3 regions of the Halotolerantifilum yawarlongkerapense genome follow, and region 1 is predicted to be linked to each of the others. Evidence: a T-box and tRNA genes for the amino acid it is inferred to sense, from the RefSeq annotation. Region 1 holds a T-box; the other regions hold tRNA genes.
What was found. The T-box of region 1 lies ahead of ileS (isoleucine--tRNA ligase). A T-box ahead of a tRNA ligase gene usually reads a tRNA of that ligase, here a tRNA-Ile.
Positions count from the first base shown of each region.

Region 2: it has a tRNA-Ile gene. The T-box ahead of ileS (isoleucine--tRNA ligase) is inferred to sense a tRNA for this amino acid. The anticodon was not compared.
Region 3: it has a tRNA-Ile gene. The T-box ahead of ileS (isoleucine--tRNA ligase) is inferred to sense a tRNA for this amino acid. The anticodon was not compared.

Region 1 is NZ_CP199719.1:63,074-70,247, reverse strand. It holds gene ileS (isoleucine--tRNA ligase) at 384-3,482, opposite strand; T-box leader at 3,523-3,748, opposite strand; gene ACULM0_RS00325 (DivIVA domain-containing protein) at 3,777-4,226, opposite strand; gene ACULM0_RS00320 (YlmH family RNA-binding protein) at 4,240-5,031, opposite strand; gene ACULM0_RS00315 (YggT family protein) at 5,033-5,296, opposite strand; gene ACULM0_RS00310 (cell division protein SepF) at 5,332-5,811, opposite strand; gene ACULM0_RS00305 (YggS family pyridoxal phosphate-dependent enzyme) at 5,823-6,506, opposite strand; gene ACULM0_RS00300 (biotin/lipoyl attachment domain-containing protein) at 6,519-7,174, opposite strand, start outside.
Region 2 is NZ_CP199719.1:2,146,995-2,154,168, reverse strand. It holds rRNA gene ACULM0_RS10640 (23S ribosomal RNA) at 1-2,732, opposite strand, end outside; tRNA gene ACULM0_RS10635 (tRNA-Ile) at 2,877-2,953, opposite strand; rRNA gene ACULM0_RS10630 (16S ribosomal RNA) at 3,056-4,595, opposite strand; gene ACULM0_RS10625 (dihydroorotate dehydrogenase) at 4,757-5,665, opposite strand; gene ACULM0_RS10620 (iron-sulfur cluster-binding protein) at 5,655-6,413, opposite strand; gene pyrF (orotidine-5'-phosphate decarboxylase) at 6,410-7,174, opposite strand, start outside.
Region 3 is NZ_CP199719.1:2,062,588-2,069,761, forward strand. It holds gene dusB (tRNA dihydrouridine synthase DusB) at 1-417, shown strand, start outside; gene lysS (lysine--tRNA ligase) at 479-1,948, shown strand; rRNA gene ACULM0_RS10130 (16S ribosomal RNA) at 2,117-3,656, shown strand; tRNA gene ACULM0_RS10135 (tRNA-Ile) at 3,759-3,835, shown strand; rRNA gene ACULM0_RS10140 (23S ribosomal RNA) at 3,980-6,918, shown strand; rRNA gene rrf (5S ribosomal RNA) at 7,039-7,155, shown strand.

The DNA of each region.
Region 1 (7,174 bases):
AGCCTCCTTCGGATACTTCTTAGTCTACCGAAGTGGCGGCGGCTTTTCAACCAAAAAAGCAAACGGGGCGCCTTTTAGGCGCTCCGTTTGTTTGGGGGGTATCATCAATTGGGGAGGGGGGTCAGCGTCAGCGCCTATTGGGGGGAGCGCTGTTCGCTGTTTACCTTGAAATCATCATATCAAGGGACTATGAGTATTCCGTGTCCGAACTGTGAAGAAACTGTTAATTGATCAATCAAGCATTGCGATCCATCCCCCAGCTAAGGTAGGGGCACGCTTAATCTGTAAACAGCAAAAAAGGAGACGGCATTCCTGCCGACCGCCTCCTTTTGGGATGGTGCAACTTGATTTCGAGGACCACCCGGTGTCATCTGCTCCTGCCGTTACACGCGTTCGACAGTCAGGGCCACCGCATGGTCGTTCAGTTCATAGGTTTCGAGGTCCCCAGCATCGTCTAAGATCACGATTTCATCGGCCAAGGTCTCCTCCTTGATGTGGTTAGCATGGCTGTCGACGCCCTTCAGGAAGGCTTCGTCGGTGGCGAGGTGAATCTTGATCCGATCGGTGATCTCAAAGTTCTGCTGTTTTCGCAGCTGCTGGACGCGGCTGACCAGCTCGCGAGCATAGCCTTCCTCGAGCAGTGCATCGTCGAGGGTGGTATCTAGGATGACGAAGAGATTGTTCTCACGGCGCACGGTGAAGCCTTCCTTCTCGGAAATGGTCACCTGCACGTGTTCAGCCGTCACTTCGAAGTCTTGTCCATCGAGATCGAGGGTCACCGTCTCACCGCGATCGAACTTATCGGCGTAGAGCGCCGCATCGAGCTCGTTCAGCTTCTTGGAGAAGAGTCCCATTTTCTTTCCAAGGATCGGTCCGCAGACACGGAAGTTCGGTTTCAAGCTGAAGTGCATGTACTCGCCAAGCTCGTCAACAAAGACGACATCCTTGACGTTGAGTTCTTCTTTGATCAGTGGCACGAGGTCGCCGATCAGCTCCCTGTACCCACCGTCGATCAAGACGCTGGCCAACGGTTGACGTACCTTGAGTTTCACGGACTCGCGTGCAGCGCGACCGAGGGTCACGAGGTTTCGAACGAGATCCATGCGCTCTTCTGTGCGCGTGTCAATGATCGATGCATCGACATCATCCAGATAGCTCAGGTGTACGGAAGGCTCGCCGGTGAGCTTCTGGAAGATTTCCTCGGTCACGTAGGGGGCAAAGGGCGCCGCCAGCTGTGCCACGGTCTTCAGGGCTTCATAGGTGGTGAGATAGACCGAGCGCTTGTCATCATCCAGCGTTTCGGACCAGAACCGACGGCGCGAGCGTCGGATGTACCAGTTGGAGAAGTCTTCCACCACGAATTCCTGGATCGCACGGACGGCACGATGCGTATCGAAAACGCCCATTTCCGTACGGACGGTCATAATCAAATTGTGTAGCTTCGAAGCCATCCAGCGGTCGAGTTCCGGACGATCGGCCACAGGGATATCAAAGGTGGCCGCATCGATCCCATCGGTATTGGCATAGAGGGTAAAGAAGTTGTAGATGTTCTTCAATGTGCCGAAGAACTTCGAGTCTACCTCGCCCAGTCCGTCTTCATCGAAACGTGTCGGCGACCAAGCCGGCGATACGTGGTAGAGGTACCAGCGCACCACATCGGCACCGTAGCGGTCGAATAGTTCGAAGCTATCCACGGCATTACCCCTGGACTTGGACATTTTCTTCCCGTATTTATCCAGGATCAGATCGTTGACCAAGACGTTCTTGTAGGGTGCTTTACCCGTCATGAAGGTGCTGATCGCCAGGAGCGAATAAAACCAACCGCGCGTCTGGTCGATTCCCTCGCAGATGAAGTCGGCCGGGAACAGATCATCGAATCGATCGGCATTTTCAAAGGGAAAGTGGTGCTGGGCGAAGGGCATGGCCCCACTGTCGAACCAACAGTCGATGACATCCGGTACCCGGGTCATCTGCCCACCGCAGTCTTCACACGTCAGATGGATATCATCTACATAGGGACGGTGGAGTTCCACGCCCAGATCAATGTCCTCCACGGCACGATCCACCAGCTCCTGACGCGAACCCACTGTGGAGAGATGATCGCAGGCATCACAACGCCAGATGTTCAGTGGCGTGCCCCAGAAGCGACTGCGGGAAAGGGCCCAGTCGTTGAGATTCTCCAACCAGTTGCCGAAGCGCTTTTCACCCACGTGATCAGGGAACCAGTTCACGCCATTGTTGTTCTCGATCAGCTGGTCCTTGATTTTCGTCATCTCGATGTACCAGCTCGGCTTTGCATAGTAAAGGAGCGGGGTGTTACAACGCCAACAGTGGGGATAGTTGTGGTCCATCTTCTGTTTGCGGAACAATCTTCCCGTCTCCCCCAACCAGTTGACGATTTCCGGATCAGCATCGATTACAAACTGACCTTCCCAAGGTGTCGTGATGTACTTTCCATCTTCGTCAACGGGCTGTAGAACGGGTAAGCCGTAACGCTGTCCGGTATTGTAGTCGTCTTCACCAAAGGCAGGTGCCGTGTGGACGATGCCCGTGCCATCTTCCGTGGTCACGTAGTCAGCGAGCGTAACGAAGAAGGCCTTTGCATCCGTCTCGACAAAGGGCATGAATTGATCGTAAGACCACCCTTCCATATCGGCTCCCTTGAGTCGATCGAGTACCTCGTAGTCGCCACCGATTACCTCGTCGGCCAGTTTCTCCGCAACGTAATAGATTTCATCGTTGTGTTTCACGCGGACGTAGTCAACTTCGGGATGTACAGTGAGCGCCACGTTGGCCGCCAGCGTCCAAGGGGTCGTCGTCCATACCAAGAAGTACTCATCGACATCCGTGCGCTTGAATTTCGTGTAGACGGTGACCGTCTTGATCTCCTTGTAGCCCTGGGCCACCTCGTGGGACGCAAGCCCCGTACCGCACCGAGCGCAGTAGGGGAGGATCTTGTGTCCCTCGTAGATCATATCCTCTTTGAAAAACTTGTCCAGGATATGCCACTCCGTCTCGATATAGTCGTTGTCCAGCGTGATATAGGGGTTGTCGAGGTCGATCAGGTAGGCCATGCGCTTGGTTTGCTCACGCCATGCCGCCTCGTACTCGAACACGGAGTCACGGCACTTCTGGTTGAAGGCCTCGAGTCCGTAGGCTTCAATCTCCGCCTTATCATTGAGGCCGAGACGCTTCTCCACTTCGATCTCTACAGGCAGACCGTGGGTGTCCCATCCGGCCTTACGCTCGACTTTGTAACCCGTCATCGTTTTGTAACGGCAGACGGCATCCTTCAAGGCCCGTGCGATCACGTGGTGGATCCCCGGACGACCGTTGGCCGTCGGAGGGCCATCGTAAAAGACGAAGGGCGTGTGATCTGCCCGCGTCTCGACGGATGCCTTCAGTAGGTCCATCGCCTCCCATTGTTCGGCCAATTGTTTTTCGTTTTCTTTCACCGGTGCCTGGTTCAGTGGTTTGTACATGGCTCTCTCCTTTCAATCAAAAAATCCCCGGGCAAAATTGCCCAGGGACGACTCTCGTGACTCGCGGTACCACCCAAGTTGCCCGCTTATTGCCAAGCGGGCCGCTTTGATCACTGATAACGGTGTGAGACCGATCCGGATTACTCGTCACTTTCACCCGGACAACTGGGGGAGGATCTTGATGGGCGTCCTACACTGGTTTGCACCGACCACCAGCTCTCTGCTTCAGACATGCGACACCAACGGTTCCCCTTCATTGCTTTCACAGTTAAAAAAATTATACCGTCAACAGGTTCACTCGTCAAGAACGATCTTCTCGATCCCCTCGAGTTCTCCGCTCAACAGTACTTTGAAGCGCGTGAGGAACTGACTATAGCGTTGTTCGAGCTCGGCGCGCTCCCGGCGAATCTTCTGGACCTCTTGATCCGCATCATCCAGTCGACGCTTTGCCGTGATCTCCGCCTTCTCGACGATGACATCCGCCTTCTCGCTGGCCTGCTTCACAACATCCTCTGCTGTGCTCTGCGCCACGACAAGGGCATCTTTTAGCGTCTGTTCGATCTTTTCAAAACGCTCGAGATCCTTTTCGAGCCTATCCGCCTTTGTTATCCATTGGGTTTGATCGTTCAAGAGCGTGTCGATCGTCGTGAAGACTTCGATCAAAAATTCGTCCACTTCCCTCACATCATATCCCCTGAGGCTTTTCGAAAATGTCTTGTTCTGAATTTCCAGTGGTGTCAGCAAACCCTTATCCTCCTCATCGTTTCATCAACCGCACGCGTATCACGCGGCGATCCTTGCGCGTCGTACCACCGATCGAATCGATGGCCAACCTGCCGTGGTGACGCAGGCTCAAGAGATCCCCTTCAACGAGCGCGGTCTTCTGGTCGGTGGTGATGAAATGGTTGTGTTTCACGTGTCCGCTCGAGATGGCGGACTGCGCCTTTTGACGGGACAGATGAAAGCCTGCGGCCAGGACGGCATCCAGTCGGGTCGATGCCACGGTAATCCTGTGCGGCGCACCCTCGACTTCCCTCTCCATGACATCGGCGAGGGACACCGGACGAAAATCCGCCGGGCTCCTGCGGATCTGGGTGAGATTGGACCGGACGTAATCGGCCAACTCTTCCACCACATAGACCTGGCAACACCCTTGGCCGATGAGAATATCACCGAATTTTTCACGGGTGAGACCCAGGGCCATCAGAGAACCGAGCACATCGCCATGACCGATCTTTTCAAAGCGATCATCGAGAGCCGTTTCTAGCAATACCAAGGGAGGTTCGACGAAGTCCGTCGTCAGGTACTCGGGCAAGAATCCCAGGAGCGTTCGCTCCCCCTCTTGCGGAAAAGCGATGACCCTGATTTCTCCAGCGCTCGACAAACCCCTCTCGAAAGCCATCCGATAGGTGGGGGCCACGAAATCCGTGAATACCGGTGCAAAGGTCGTCACGGCCTGGCGATAGGTCTCGAGAAGCTGTTGGGTCCTCGCCAGGTGTTCTGCTTCGAAGAAGACCGGGTAATGGTTTTCAAAGAAGGCAGACAGCATGCTAAAGACCCATGATGAAGCCCGCCACGAGGCGGATGGTGATCAGGGCGAAGATCGGGGAGAAGTCCAGCATTCCCTGGATTCCGAGCTTATGCTGCAATTGTCGGAAGGGTGCCAAGATCGGCTCGGTCATCTGGTAGATCATTTGAACGAAAGGATTTTGTGACGGGCCGCCCCGCGTCACCCAGCTCATGATCACGCGGATCAAGATTAAAAAGTTGAGCATCTCGAAAAAGATACCCGCGGCTACCTTGATATAGTACAATACATTCACCTCGTTGTTTGGTTCGCTAGTGGTCCTCAGGATCGCCAGGGCGGCAGTTGCCCCGTATCCTCGATCTTACGCTTGATATCACTGGCCACGTCCACATTTTTCGGTGCCAGCACGTAGATGCCCTCGATAACCATCTCGACGGAACCGTCGAGGGCATACAGGGCCCCTTTGCAAAAGTCAAATATTTTTCTGGCGAGCTCACGATCGATCTCCCGTATGTTCAGGATCACCGCGCGCTTCTCTTTGAGCAGGTCCACGACCTTTCGGGCTTCCTCAATGCTGCTCGGACTGTTCACATTGAGTTGTACATCCCCGCTGCGGTTGATGCTCACCACATTCGCACTGGAGAGCGGCGTGTTCACGGCTTTTAGCGGCTTCTCCCGTTCACGCTCGCGCTTCGGGTACAATTCCTGCGCACGATCGATCGGATCGATGAGTTCTTCCTCATCCCCGTCATCCACGCTCAGTCCCATGAAGTTCTTGAAAAAATCTCCCACGCCTGACATATCGTCCCTCCTCAATAAACTCTATCGCCGAAAATACCTGAGCCCACGCGCACGAGGGTAGCCCCCTCTTCGATGGCCACTTCGAAATCACCCGTCATTCCCATGGACAGGTGTCGCAAGGGCAAGTCGGGATATTTTCCCTTCAGTTCTTCGAAGAGGGTTCGCATGCGGGTAAAATCGCCACGTACCTCTTCAGGGTCATCGACGTACGGCGCGATGTTCATGAGCCCCTGGATCTCGATGTGCTCATAAGTCATGATCTCCTCTATTATACCAAAAAGTTCAGGTAAATAGATACCGTACTTTTGAGCCTCTTCGGCCACATTGACCTGCAGGAGGACACCCACCTTCCGATCGGCCTTTGCCGCCCGCTTATCAATTTCCTTGGCCAACCGAACAGAGTCCACGGAGTGGATGAGATCTACCCGATCGATAATGGACTTGACCTTGTTCCGCTGCAGATGACCGATGAGATGCCAGCGCACGCGATCGCCAATGGCTTCGAACTTCCGCTCGAGTTCCTGGACGATGTTTTCCCCGGCATCGTTTATACCCGCATCGATGGCCTCCTCGACGATTGGGATATCCACCGTTTTGGTCACCGCCACGAGGGTCACTTCATCCCTTGCCCTGCCCGCTCGCTCGCAGGCGCGCTGGATCCGTTTTTCGATTTGCGCGAGGTTGTCTCTGATCATCTCACATTCCTCCTATTGAATCTTATCCCCCTCTTCGAAACGCTCTGCCTCTCTGAGCACGCGATCGAAAAGGTCGATGGTTTTTACTGTTTTCGCTTCTTCTCCCTCGAAGACAATGAAGGAGCCGTCCTTCACCACCACCTGATCATCCGTCGATCCGAGCACCTTCACCGGTGTGAAGCGTGCACGCTGGTCCTGGTTGATACGATAGACCCCCAACACCCCTTCCCGCTGGATCAATGAATCGGCATGCAGGGTCAGGCCTTGATAATCATCGATTTTCAAGCGGATGGGAACCTGTCTTCTTTTGTGAAAATGATTGAATTGCTCGTCACTGCGAATGAGCACCATGAGTTGGTCCCCCTGTACGAAGAAATCCTCGATTCGGCCGGCGATCGATTGTCCTTCCACTTCGATGCGCACTTCCTTCTTCAGCTCGTAGCGATGGCTCTCCGTAGGATCCACGGCGATGAGAAAGTGGTAGACGGCGCTATCGATGACTTTGAAGACAGGCTCCTCCGTATTGATCCGGTTCTTCTTCAGTTCTTCGGGAACGATCTGCTCGGAGAAAATTGCCCCGAGATCCACCCGGGCCAACTTTTCGAGCTGTAGGATCATCTCGTACCCATCGTAAGCATAGGTCAGGATCCCCGCGGAGGGGCTCCTGA
Region 2 (7,174 bases), 1.1 Mb from region 1:
TCCACCAGCGGTGCGTCCATTCCGGTCCTCTCGTACTAGGAACAGAGCCTCTCAAATATCCAACGCCCACAGCAGATAGGGACCGAACTGTCTCACGACGTTCTGAACCCAGCTCGCGTGCCTCTTTAATGGGCGAACAGCCCAACCCTTGGGACCTACTACAGCCCCAGGATGAGACGAGCCGACATCGAGGTGCCAAACCTCCCCGTCGATGTGGACTCTTGGGGGAGATAAGCCTGTTATCCCCGGGGTAGCTTTTATCCGTTGAGCGATGGCCCTTCCATGCGGTACCACCGGATCACTAAGCCCGACTTTCGTCCCTGCTCGACCTGTATGTCTCGCAGTCAAGCTCCCTTATGCCTTTGCACTCTTTGCGCGATTTCCAACCGCGCTGAGGAAACCTTTGGGCGCCTCCGTTACTCTTTAGGAGGCGACCGCCCCAGTCAAACTGCCCACCTGACATTGTCCCAGAGCTGGATCACAGCTCCTGGTTAGAACACTGGTATGGAAAGGGTGGTATCCAAAGGACGACTCCACACACACTGGCGCGCATGCTTCTATGTCTCCCACCTATCCTGTACATCCCATACCAAAATCCAGTGCCAAGCTACAGTAAAGCTCCACGGGGTCTTTCCGTCTTGCTGCGGGTAACCGGCATCTTTACCGGTACTACAATTTCACCGAGTCCATTGTTGAGACAGCGCCCAAATCGTTACGCCTTTCGTGCGGGTCGGAACTTACCCGACAAGGAATTTCGCTACCTTAGGACCGTTATAGTTACGGCCGCCGTTTACTGGGGCTTCGATTCTAAGCTTCGCTTACGCTAACCTTTCCTCTTAACCTTCCAGCACCGGGCAGGCGTCAGCCCCTATACATCATCTTTCGATTTAGCAGAGACCTGTGTTTTTGGTAAACAGTCGCTTGGGCCTATTCTCTGCGGCCGCCTCAGGCTTTGACACCCTACGCGCGGCACCCCTTCTCCCGAAGTTACGGGGTCATTTTGCCGAGTTCCTTAACAATGGTTCTCTCGCTGGCCTTAGAATTCTCTTCCTACCTACCTGTGTCGGTTTACGGTACAGGCGCCCTAAAAACTCGATAGCGGCTTTTCTCGACAGTTTGAAATCGACAGCTTCGTTACTTAAGTTCACTCCCCATCACAGCTCACCTTTTAACGGGACGGATTTGCCTATCCCATCAAGCTTGCTGCTTGGACGCGCTCTTCCAATCGCGCGCTCTGCCTATCCTCCTGTGTCACCACATCTCTCAAACGCTTCTAAAGCGGTACAGGAATCTTCACCTGTTGTCCATCGCCTACGACTTTCGTCCTCGGCTTAGGTCCTGACTTACCCTGAGTGGACGAGCCTTCCTCAGGAACCCTTAGGTTTTCGGCCGGTGTGATTCTCACACACCTCTCGCTACTCATGCCAACATTCTCTCTTCTATACAGTCCACCATACCTTACAGTACAGCTTCGTCCCGTATACAATGCTCCCCTACCACTAGAAGACCTTAGTCTTCTAATCCATAGCTTCGGTGGTGGATTTTAGCCCCGGTAATTTTCGGCGCGACATCACTCGACTAGTGAGCTATTACGCACTCTTTCAATGCGTGGCTGCTTCTAAGCCAACATCCTAGTTGTCTAGGCAATGTCACATCCTTTCCCACTTAATCCACACTTGGGGACCTTAGCTGATGGTCTGGGCTGTTTCCCTCTCGACAACGAATCTTATCACACGCTGTCTGACTCCAAGGATAAAGATCACGGCATTCGGAGTTTGATAAGCTTCGGTAGGCGGTGAAGCCCCCTAGGCTAGTCAGTGCTCTACCTCCGTGTCTCATTTCCTCAGGCTAGCCCTAAAGCTATTTCGGGGAGAACCAGCTATCTCCGTGTTCGATTGGAATTTCTCCGCTACCCACAAGTCATCCCAGCCTTTTTCAACAGACATGGGTTCGGGCCTCCACAAAATTTTACTTCTGCTTCACCCTGCTCATGGGTAGGTCACACGGTTTCGGGTCTACGCCATACAACTCGTCGCCCTATTCAGACTCGCTTTCGCTACGGCTACGGTGCTCAAGCACCTTAACCTATCGCTGCATAACGTAACTCGTTGGCCCGTTCTACAAAAAGTACGCGGTCGCAAGTCATGCTTGCTCCCACTGCTTGTAAACATAAGGTTTCAGGTTCTATTTCACTCCCCTCCAGGGGTTCTTTTCACCTTTCCCTCACGGTACTATGCGCTATCGGTCACTTGGTAGTATTTAGCCTTGGGAGATGGTCCTCCCTGCTTCCCACAGGATTTCTCGTGTCCCGTGGTACTCTGGATCGGACGTCGTCCGGGTCCACCTTTCGTCTACGGGACTATCACCCGCTCTGGTGTGCCTTCCCAGGCATCTTCGACTAGACTTATCCCTAAACTTTATTCGTCCGTCCGCAACCCCGAGACCCGTAGGTCTCGGTTTGGGCTCTTTCCCTTTCGCTCGCCGCTACTCGGAAAATCGATTGTTTTCTTTCTCTTCCTCCGGTTACTTAGATGTTTCAGTTCACCGGGTTCCCCCCGTCAGGCTATGTATTCACCTGACGGTCCTCGCGGATGAACGCGAGGGGGTTTCCCCATTCGGACATCCCCGTATCATCGCCTGCTTGCGGCTACACGGGGCTTTTCGCAGCTTACCACGTCCTTCATCGGCTCCAAGTGCCAAGGCATCCGCCTTATGCTCTTACTTACTTGACCTGCTTCACCTTGAGTCGGCGATCAGATCTTTTAAAAAAGAGATTCTCTCTTTCAAATTTCAGCTTGGTTTTTTTCTTAGATTTTAAGAAGTTTTGCTGTATGCAATTTTCAATGAGCGTCGAAAACCCTTGATCAGAAAATAAGTGGTGGGCATAGGTGGACTCGAACCACCGACCTCACGCTTATCAGGCGTGCGCTCTAACCTGCTGAGCTATACGCCCACTTATAACCTGTGGGTTCTCTTATGTTGAGAGTCTAACCTCTCAAAACTGAATCGTACGAACGTCTTTCATTAAAGGCTTATTTTTTATGATTCTCCTTAGAAAGGAGGTGATCCAGCCGCACCTTCCGATACGGCTACCTTGTTACGACTTCACCCCAGTCATTGGTCTCACCTTCGGCAGCTTCCCCCGCTTAAAGCGGTTGGATCACTGACTTCGGGTGCTCCCAACTTCCATGGTGTGACGGGCGGTGTGTACAAGACCCGGGAACGCATTCACCGCGACATGCTGATTCGCGATTACTAGCAACTCCAGCTTCACGTGGGCGAGTTGCAGCCCACGATCCGAACTGAGATCGGCTTATAAGGATTCGCTCCTGCTTGCGCAGTCGCTGCCCGTTGTACCGACCATTGTAGCACGTGTGTAGCCCAAATCATAAAGGGCATGATGATTTGACGTCATCCCCACCTTCCTCCGGTTTGTCACCGGCAGTCCATCTAGAGTGCCCAACTTAATGCTGGCAACTAAATGCAAGGGTTGCGCTCGTTGCGGGACTTAACCCAACATCTCACGACACGAGCTGACGACAACCATGCACCACCTGTCATCCCTGTCGACCAAAGGTCGAAAGCTCTGGTTAAAGAGCGATCAAGGAGATGTCAAGATTTGGTAAGGTTCTTCGCGTTGCTTCGAATTAAACCACATGCTCCGCTGCTTGTGCGGGTCCCCGTCAATTCCTTTGAGTTTCAGTCTTGCGACCGTACTCCCCAGGCGGGGTACTTATTGCGTTAACTGCGGCACCGACACTCGCATGCCGACACCTAGTACCCATCGTTTACGGCGTGGACTACCAGGGTATCTAATCCTGTTCGCTCCCCACGCTTTCGTGCCTCAGTGTCAGTTACAGTCCAGAAAGTCGCCTTCGCCACTGGTGTTCCTCCTAATATCTACGCATTTCACCGCTACACTAGGAATTCCACTTTCCTCTCCTGTACTCAAGTCCAACAGTTCCCAAGGCTTACAACGGTTGAGCCGTTGCCTTTCACCTCAGGCTTGATGGACCACCTACGCACTCTTTACGCCCAGTGATTCCGGATAACGCTTGCTCCCTACGTATTACCGCGGCTGCTGGCACGTAGTTAGCCGGAGCTTGCTTCTAAGGTACCGTCACTGCTTCTTCCCTTAGAACAGAATTTTACGACCCGAAGGCCTTCATCATTCACGCGGCGTTGCTGCATCAGGCTTGCGCCCATTGTGCAATATTCCCCACTGCTGCCTCCCGTAGGAGTCTGGACCGTGTCTCAGTTCCAGTGTGGCCGATCACCCTCTCAGGTCGGCTACTGATCGTCGCCTTGGTAGGCCGTTACCCTACCAACTAGCTAATCAGACGCGGGCCCATCCTGAACCGATAAAATCTTTAACAAGTAGGTCATGCGACCTTCTCGCTTCATGAGGTATTAATCACCGTTTCCGGTGGCTATCCCTCTGTTCAGGGCAGGTTGCCCACGCGTTACTCACCCGTCTGCCACTTTCCGCAAGTTCCCTTCCACCGAAGTGTCCGTTCCCTCGCTTCTCGTTCGACTTGCATGTGTTAAGCACGCCGCCAGCGTTCATCCTGAGCCAGGATCAAACTCTTTGAAAAAATTTTGAAACCATAGCTCTAATAAAAATTGACGTTTCGTACGATTCAGTTTTCAAAGGTCAAATTGCTCTCGCCGCAAGGGAAAATGTATCGTTGCGACTTTTATATAATAGCAGAGCAGAGGCCCTAAGTCAAGGCCTCCGCAAGAAGTTTTTTAAGATTTACACGAGATTGCCCGTGATCGATCCAAAATCCTCAAATCCTTGCTTCTGCGCGTAATCCATCATACCATCTAGGATCTTCATTGTCACGCATGGATCTGTGAAATTTGCCGTGCCCACCGCAATCGCCGTCGCTCCGGCCAGAAGAAAAGAAATCCCATCCTCCCATGAAGCGATCCCACCCATTCCCAAGACCGGGATCGAGGTCGCATGGTACACATCGTGCACGAGCTTCAGGGCCACCGGCTTGACCGCCGGTCCCGACAGCCCCCCGAACTTCCGCTCGAGAAAGGGCTTGCGCCGGTAGATGTCGATATCCATCCCTGCGAGGGTATTGATCAGGCTCAGAGCGTCGGCGCCTTCGGCCTCACAAATCCTAGCCATCTCGCCGATGTTCGTCACGTTCGGGGTAAGCTTCACGATCAGGTGCTTGTTCCCCAGCACCTTCCGCACCGCCCGGACCGTCTCGGACAACTGTATGGGATCTGTCCCGAAGGCCATCCCACCCCCCGCCACGTTCGGACAGGAAACGTTGAGCTCGATGCTATCCACCGGCTCATCCTTCAACCGATCGGCCAGGGCCACGTACTCCTCGAGGGTATGGCCGTTGATGTTCGCGATGATCGCCGTTCCTTTTCCCATTAAATGAGGCAGTTCTTCTTGAAGAAAGGCTTCCACACCCGGGTTCTGTAAGCCCACGCTGTTGATCAGGCCCATGGGGGTCTCGATAAGACGGCGACCGGTATTCCCCTCACGGGGCTCGAGCGTCAGTCCTTTCACCGAGATAGCACCCAGTTTAGAAATATCAAAGAAAGGTTCGTACTCCCGGCCGAACCCGAAGGTCCCCGAAGCTACTGTCACGGGATTCTTTAGCACCAGTCCGTTCAGATCCACCTGACTATGCTTCATCGAAAATCACCTCGCTCCCATAGAACATGGGCCCCTCTTTACAGAGCCGCAGCAACTTGTATCCGCGCTCATCCTTGATCTTCTGCGTGCAGCCGAGACAGGCACCGATGCCGCAGGCCATCTTTTCCTCCATGAGCAGTTGGGTCTCCACCCCGAAGGCTTCCCCCAGTCGCTGTACTGCCGCGAGCAGGGGCATCGGTCCGCAGGCGTAGATCACATCGTAGGTGCCCGCTTTCAGCTCCTCCTCCAGCCCCTGGGTGGGGAAGCCCTTTTTCATGGCCTTCCCCGTCAGGCTGTAGCTCACACAGGTGTCGGGTCGTTCAAAGTCATCATCAAAGAGCGCATCTCCTGTATAGCCGATGCGCGCATCATGGGGAATGCCCAGGGCATGTGAGAGTTCGATCAGCGGCGCGATGCCGATCCCGCCACCTAAAAGCAGACCCCGCTTCTTCTGATCGTCCAGCACAAAGCCACGTCCCAGCGGTCCGATCAGATCCAGCGAATCACCGCGACCGAGCTTTCCTATTGCCGCTGTCCCCTCGCCCAGGATCTTCACGTAAAAAATGACCTCGTGTCCCTTCACCCGGGCGACGCTGATAGGCCGGCGCAGGTACTTGGCCGGGCTCTTCAGTTGAAAAAACTGGCCCGGTAGCACCGGTTCCTCCAAATTCGGCACCGAAACCTTGATTGAAAAATGCTCGGCATCGAAACGGGTGATGCTCGTGACGGTCCCCATCAGCTGTTTCATAATCGGATCCCCGCCGTCTCCAGCGCCCTTTGCAGGTCCTCACGCATGGCCACCGTGGCCTCCCGCGCCGCTTCGACGAAGGACTTATCCGATGACTCATAGGCATAGATAATCCCCCGCGAGCTGTTCACGATTGCCCCGAGTCCCTCTTTATTGAAGGCGCCGACGACGTCGGCAGCACCACCGCCCTGGGCCCCGTAGCCGGGTACAAGGAAGAAAACATTGGGCAGGCTCCACCGCAAGTTCTTCAGCTCATCGGGATGCGTGGCCCCTACCACTGCTGCCAGATTGGAGAATCCCACCGCTCCCGCACGAAGCTTTGAGGCCGCCTGCAAAGCATCACCCACGTGCTGGTAGAGGGTCTGCCCCTTCACCGGCAGATCCTGCAACTCCGACGAGCTCGGGTTGGACGTCTTCACAAGTACGAAGACCCCCTTGTCCTCTCCATCGCACACCTCGTAAAAAGGCGCCAATCCATCGGAGCCAAAGTAGGGGTTGATGGTCATGAAATCCACCTCCAGGTCCCGACCCTTCTCCAGGTGGGCCTTGGCATAGGCGGCACTCGTCGACCCGATATCCCCGCGCTTCACATCCCCGATGACCACCAAGCCCTTTTCGCGGGCGTAGCGAAGGGTCTCGATGTAGGCTTGGATCCCCTCCAGACCACAGGCTTCATAAAAGGCGATCTGTGGCTTTACCGCAGGCACCAGATCCGCCACCGCATCGATGATCCCCTTGTTAAAGGCAAAGAGTTTCTCCCC
Region 3 (7,174 bases), 1.1 Mb from region 1:
GCGGATTGGTCTATCTTCAAAGAAGTGAAGTCGGCTCTGTCCATCCCTGTGATTGGCAATGGCGATATCTTTAGTGTGGAGGATGCGATCCGCATGAGAAAAGAAACCGGGGTTGATGGTGTGATGGCGGCCCGCGGTGTTCAGGGAAATCCCTGGCTGCTCAAGCGGATCGATCATTACTTCAAGACGGGCGAGATGGCCCCACTGCCTACGGCCGAAGAGAAGATCCGAGTGGCCCGACGTCACTTCGATCTACTGCTGGAGGACAAGGGCGATCATATCGGCGTCCTCGAGATGCGCAAACACGCCGCTTGGTACCTGAAGGGGATCCGCGGTTCGGCGGCCGCCAAAAGGAAGATTTTTGCGGCCCAATCACCGGAAGAAGTCATCGAAGCCCTCGACGCGTGCCTTTCTTGACACCGCCAGTGGGCTTTCATATAATAAGGACAATTGAGAAATCTGATAAAGGAGGGTTAAGATGAGCGAAGTAAAGAGCACGAACGAGCTGTACCAGGTGCGGCTCGACAAATTAGAGACGTTACAAGCGGAAGGACGCGATCCTTTCAAGAAAGAACGCTACGATCGCACGGCTTTCAGTGAAGCCATCATCCAACATTTTGACGAGTACGAGGGCACGCACGTGATGATCGCCGGGCGGATCATGGCCAAGCGGATCATGGGCAAGGCGATGTTCCTCGACATCCAAGACCGCGATGGTCGCATCCAGGCCTATGTGAACAAGAAGCAAGTGGGCGAAACGGAATACGACTGGATCACCACCTACGACATCGGTGATATCGTGGGTGTTGCCGGCGAAGTGTTCAAAACGAAGAAGGGCGAGGAGTCCATCCGCGCGGAAGAGGTTGTGCTGCTCACAAAGTCCCTCTACACCCTACCCGAGAAATACCACGGGTTGAAGGACCAAGAGATTCGCTACCGCCAGCGTTATGTGGATCTGATCATGAGCCCCGAGGTGCGCGAGAAGTTCAAGTTGCGCAGCAAGATCATCCGGGCGATCCGCGCTTTCTTAGAGTCGGAAGGTTACCTGGAGGTGGATACGCCGATCTTGAGCCCCATCGCCGGGGGTGCCACGGCGCGACCTTTCGTCACCCACCACAATACGCTGGACATCGAGATGTACATGCGAATCGCCAATGAACTCTACCTGAAGCGCTTAATCGTCGGTGGATTCGATAAAGTCTACGAGATGGGGCGTATGTTCAGGAACGAGGGCATGAGCTACAAGCACAACCCCGAGTACACTGCGATGGAACTCTACGCCGCTTACGAGGATTACGAAGACATGATGCGGATCACCGAGGAGATGGTGGCCGACGCTTGTCAGCACGTTTTCGGCACCACCAAGGTCAAGTACCAAGATCTTGAGCTCGACTTCACACCACCTTGGCAGCGCATGAGCATGACCGAAGCCTGCAAGAAGTGGGCGGGCGTTGACTTCGACGCCATCGAGACAGACGAAGAGGCGCGGGCGGTGGCCAAGAAGCTACATGTGGACGTGACCAAAGAGATGAAGAAGGGTCATGTGATCAACGAGGTCTTCGAGGAATACTGTGAAGAGCACTTGATCCAGCCGATTTTCATCACTCATCACCCCGTGGAGGTGTCTCCGCTGTCGAAGCGAAATCCGGACAACCCGGCGATCACGAACCGCTTCGAAGCGTTCGCCAACACTTGGGAAATTGCGAACGCCTTTAGCGAGCTCAACGACCCCATCGACCAGCGCGGTCGTTTCGAGGAACAGGTCAAGGCGCGCGAGGGTGGAGATGAAGAGGCGCACATGATGGACGAGGATTTCCTCACGGCGCTCGAGGTCGGACTACCCCCGACGGGCGGTCTCGGCGTGGGCATCGATCGATTGATCATGCTGCTCACCGATTCCACTTCCATCCGCGATGTCATCATGTTCCCGACCATGAAACCACTGTAGACAACAGGACCCCGAATTCTTTCGGGGTTTTTTCATTTTTACCTTGACGGTATAGACCTGCGGTGTTATGATAAGTAGGTCGCTAAGAGATGCGGCGAGAGCAATTTGACCTTTGAAAACTGAATCGTACGAAACGTCAATTTTTATTAGAGCTATGGTTTCAAAATTTTTTCAAAGAGTTTGATCCTGGCTCAGGATGAACGCTGGCGGCGTGCTTAACACATGCAAGTCGAACGAGAAGCGAGGGAACGGACACTTCGGTGGAAGGGAACTTGCGGAAAGTGGCAGACGGGTGAGTAACGCGTGGGCAACCTGCCCTGAACAGAGGGATAGCCACCGGAAACGGTGATTAATACCTCATGAAGCGAGAAGGTCGCATGACCTACTTGTTAAAGATTTTATCGGTTCAGGATGGGCCCGCGTCTGATTAGCTAGTTGGTAGGGTAACGGCCTACCAAGGCGACGATCAGTAGCCGACCTGAGAGGGTGATCGGCCACACTGGAACTGAGACACGGTCCAGACTCCTACGGGAGGCAGCAGTGGGGAATATTGCACAATGGGCGCAAGCCTGATGCAGCAACGCCGCGTGAATGATGAAGGCCTTCGGGTCGTAAAATTCTGTTCTAAGGGAAGAAGCAGTGACGGTACCTTAGAAGCAAGCTCCGGCTAACTACGTGCCAGCAGCCGCGGTAATACGTAGGGAGCAAGCGTTATCCGGAATCACTGGGCGTAAAGAGTGCGTAGGTGGTCCATCAAGCCTGAGGTGAAAGGCAACGGCTCAACCGTTGTAAGCCTTGGGAACTGTTGGACTTGAGTACAGGAGAGGAAAGTGGAATTCCTAGTGTAGCGGTGAAATGCGTAGATATTAGGAGGAACACCAGTGGCGAAGGCGACTTTCTGGACTGTAACTGACACTGAGGCACGAAAGCGTGGGGAGCGAACAGGATTAGATACCCTGGTAGTCCACGCCGTAAACGATGGGTACTAGGTGTCGGCATGCGAGTGTCGGTGCCGCAGTTAACGCAATAAGTACCCCGCCTGGGGAGTACGGTCGCAAGACTGAAACTCAAAGGAATTGACGGGGACCCGCACAAGCAGCGGAGCATGTGGTTTAATTCGAAGCAACGCGAAGAACCTTACCAAATCTTGACATCTCCTTGATCGCTCTTTAACCAGAGCTTTCGGCCTTTGGTCGACAGGGATGACAGGTGGTGCATGGTTGTCGTCAGCTCGTGTCGTGAGATGTTGGGTTAAGTCCCGCAACGAGCGCAACCCTTGCATTTAGTTGCCAGCATTAAGTTGGGCACTCTAGATGGACTGCCGGTGACAAACCGGAGGAAGGTGGGGATGACGTCAAATCATCATGCCCTTTATGATTTGGGCTACACACGTGCTACAATGGTCGGTACAACGGGCAGCGACTGCGCAAGCAGGAGCGAATCCTTATAAGCCGATCTCAGTTCGGATCGTGGGCTGCAACTCGCCCACGTGAAGCTGGAGTTGCTAGTAATCGCGAATCAGCATGTCGCGGTGAATGCGTTCCCGGGTCTTGTACACACCGCCCGTCACACCATGGAAGTTGGGAGCACCCGAAGTCAGTGATCCAACCGCTTTAAGCGGGGGAAGCTGCCGAAGGTGAGACCAATGACTGGGGTGAAGTCGTAACAAGGTAGCCGTATCGGAAGGTGCGGCTGGATCACCTCCTTTCTAAGGAGAATCATAAAAAATAAGCCTTTAATGAAAGACGTTCGTACGATTCAGTTTTGAGAGGTTAGACTCTCAACATAAGAGAACCCACAGGTTATAAGTGGGCGTATAGCTCAGCAGGTTAGAGCGCACGCCTGATAAGCGTGAGGTCGGTGGTTCGAGTCCACCTATGCCCACCACTTATTTTCTGATCAAGGGTTTTCGACGCTCATTGAAAATTGCATACAGCAAAACTTCTTAAAATCTAAGAAAAAAACCAAGCTGAAATTTGAAAGAGAGAATCTCTTTTTTAAAAGATCTGATCGCCGACTCAAGGTGAAGCAGGTCAAGTAAGTAAGAGCATAAGGCGGATGCCTTGGCACTTGGAGCCGATGAAGGACGTGGTAAGCTGCGAAAAGCCCCGTGTAGCCGCAAGCAGGCGATGATACGGGGATGTCCGAATGGGGAAACCCCCTCGCGTTCATCCGCGAGGACCGTCAGGTGAATACATAGCCTGACGGGGGGAACCCGGTGAACTGAAACATCTAAGTAACCGGAGGAAGAGAAAGAAAACAATCGATTTTCCGAGTAGCGGCGAGCGAAAGGGAAAGAGCCCAAACCGAGACCTACGGGTCTCGGGGTTGCGGACGGACGAATAAAGTTTAGGGATAAGTCTAGTCGAAGATGCCTGGGAAGGCACACCAGAGCGGGTGATAGTCCCGTAGACGAAAGGTGGACCCGGACGACGTCCGATCCAGAGTACCACGGGACACGAGAAATCCTGTGGGAAGCAGGGAGGACCATCTCCCAAGGCTAAATACTACCAAGTGACCGATAGCGCATAGTACCGTGAGGGAAAGGTGAAAAGAACCCCTGGAGGGGAGTGAAATAGAACCTGAAACCTTATGTTTACAAGCAGTGGGAGCAAGCATGACTTGCGACCGCGTACTTTTTGTAGAACGGGCCAACGAGTTACGTTATGCAGCGATAGGTTAAGGTGCTTGAGCACCGTAGCCGTAGCGAAAGCGAGTCTGAATAGGGCGACGAGTTGTATGGCGTAGACCCGAAACCGTGTGACCTACCCATGAGCAGGGTGAAGCAGAAGTAAAATTTTGTGGAGGCCCGAACCCATGTCTGTTGAAAAAGGCTGGGATGACTTGTGGGTAGCGGAGAAATTCCAATCGAACACGGAGATAGCTGGTTCTCCCCGAAATAGCTTTAGGGCTAGCCTGAGGAAATGAGACACGGAGGTAGAGCACTGACTAGCCTAGGGGGCTTCACCGCCTACCGAAGCTTATCAAACTCCGAATGCCGTGATCTTTATCCTTGGAGTCAGACAGCGTGTGATAAGATTCGTTGTCGAGAGGGAAACAGCCCAGACCATCAGCTAAGGTCCCCAAGTGTGGATTAAGTGGGAAAGGATGTGACATTGCCTAGACAACTAGGATGTTGGCTTAGAAGCAGCCACGCATTGAAAGAGTGCGTAATAGCTCACTAGTCGAGTGATGTCGCGCCGAAAATTACCGGGGCTAAAATCCACCACCGAAGCTATGGATTAGAAGACTAAGGTCTTCTAGTGGTAGGGGAGCATTGTATACGGGACGAAGCTGTACTGTAAGGTATGGTGGACTGTATAGAAGAGAGAATGTTGGCATGAGTAGCGAGAGGTGTGTGAGAATCACACCGGCCGAAAACCTAAGGGTTCCTGAGGAAGGCTCGTCCACTCAGGGTAAGTCAGGACCTAAGCCGAGGACGAAAGTCGTAGGCGATGGACAACAGGTGAAGATTCCTGTACCGCTTTAGAAGCGTTTGAGAGATGTGGTGACACAGGAGGATAGGCAGAGCGCGCGATTGGAAGAGCGCGTCCAAGCAGCAAGCTTGATGGGATAGGCAAATCCGTCCCGTTAAAAGGTGAGCTGTGATGGGGAGTGAACTTAAGTAACGAAGCTGTCGATTTCAAACTGTCGAGAAAAGCCGCTATCGAGTTTTTAGGGCGCCTGTACCGTAAACCGACACAGGTAGGTAGGAAGAGAATTCTAAGGCCAGCGAGAGAACCATTGTTAAGGAACTCGGCAAAATGACCCCGTAACTTCGGGAGAAGGGGTGCCGCGCGTAGGGTGTCAAAGCCTGAGGCGGCCGCAGAGAATAGGCCCAAGCGACTGTTTACCAAAAACACAGGTCTCTGCTAAATCGAAAGATGATGTATAGGGGCTGACGCCTGCCCGGTGCTGGAAGGTTAAGAGGAAAGGTTAGCGTAAGCGAAGCTTAGAATCGAAGCCCCAGTAAACGGCGGCCGTAACTATAACGGTCCTAAGGTAGCGAAATTCCTTGTCGGGTAAGTTCCGACCCGCACGAAAGGCGTAACGATTTGGGCGCTGTCTCAACAATGGACTCGGTGAAATTGTAGTACCGGTAAAGATGCCGGTTACCCGCAGCAAGACGGAAAGACCCCGTGGAGCTTTACTGTAGCTTGGCACTGGATTTTGGTATGGGATGTACAGGATAGGTGGGAGACATAGAAGCATGCGCGCCAGTGTGTGTGGAGTCGTCCTTTGGATACCACCCTTTCCATACCAGTGTTCTAACCAGGAGCTGTGATCCAGCTCTGGGACAATGTCAGGTGGGCAGTTTGACTGGGGCGGTCGCCTCCTAAAGAGTAACGGAGGCGCCCAAAGGTTTCCTCAGCGCGGTTGGAAATCGCGCAAAGAGTGCAAAGGCATAAGGGAGCTTGACTGCGAGACATACAGGTCGAGCAGGGACGAAAGTCGGGCTTAGTGATCCGGTGGTACCGCATGGAAGGGCCATCGCTCAACGGATAAAAGCTACCCCGGGGATAACAGGCTTATCTCCCCCAAGAGTCCACATCGACGGGGAGGTTTGGCACCTCGATGTCGGCTCGTCTCATCCTGGGGCTGTAGTAGGTCCCAAGGGTTGGGCTGTTCGCCCATTAAAGAGGCACGCGAGCTGGGTTCAGAACGTCGTGAGACAGTTCGGTCCCTATCTGCTGTGGGCGTTGGATATTTGAGAGGCTCTGTTCCTAGTACGAGAGGACCGGAATGGACGCACCGCTGGTGGATCAGTTGTCCTGCCAAGGGCATAGCTGAGTAGCTACGTGCGGAAGGGATAAGCGCTGAAGGCATCTAAGCGCGAAGCCCCCCTCAAGATGAGATATCCCATCATTTATGAGTAAGACCCCAGATAGACCATCTGGTTGATAGGCCAAGGGTGAAAGGGCAGTAATGCTTTTAGCTGATTGGTACTAATCGGTCGAGGACTTGACCTAAGGCGAACCTTGGGTTGGTGAGAAGATCATAAAGAGAAGACACTTTTTCTTAGAAACAACTTGGTTTTGATTTGCTGTATGCGATTTTGAGTGAGCGAAAGCTTGCTTACAATTGAAGAATCCGGTGACGATAGCGAGAAGGATACACCTGTTCCCATCCCGAACACAGACGTTAAGCTTCTCAGCGCTGAAGGTACTTGGGGAGCAGTCCCCTGGGAGAATAGGACGTTGCCGGTCTTCTTTTTTTTGCGCGAAA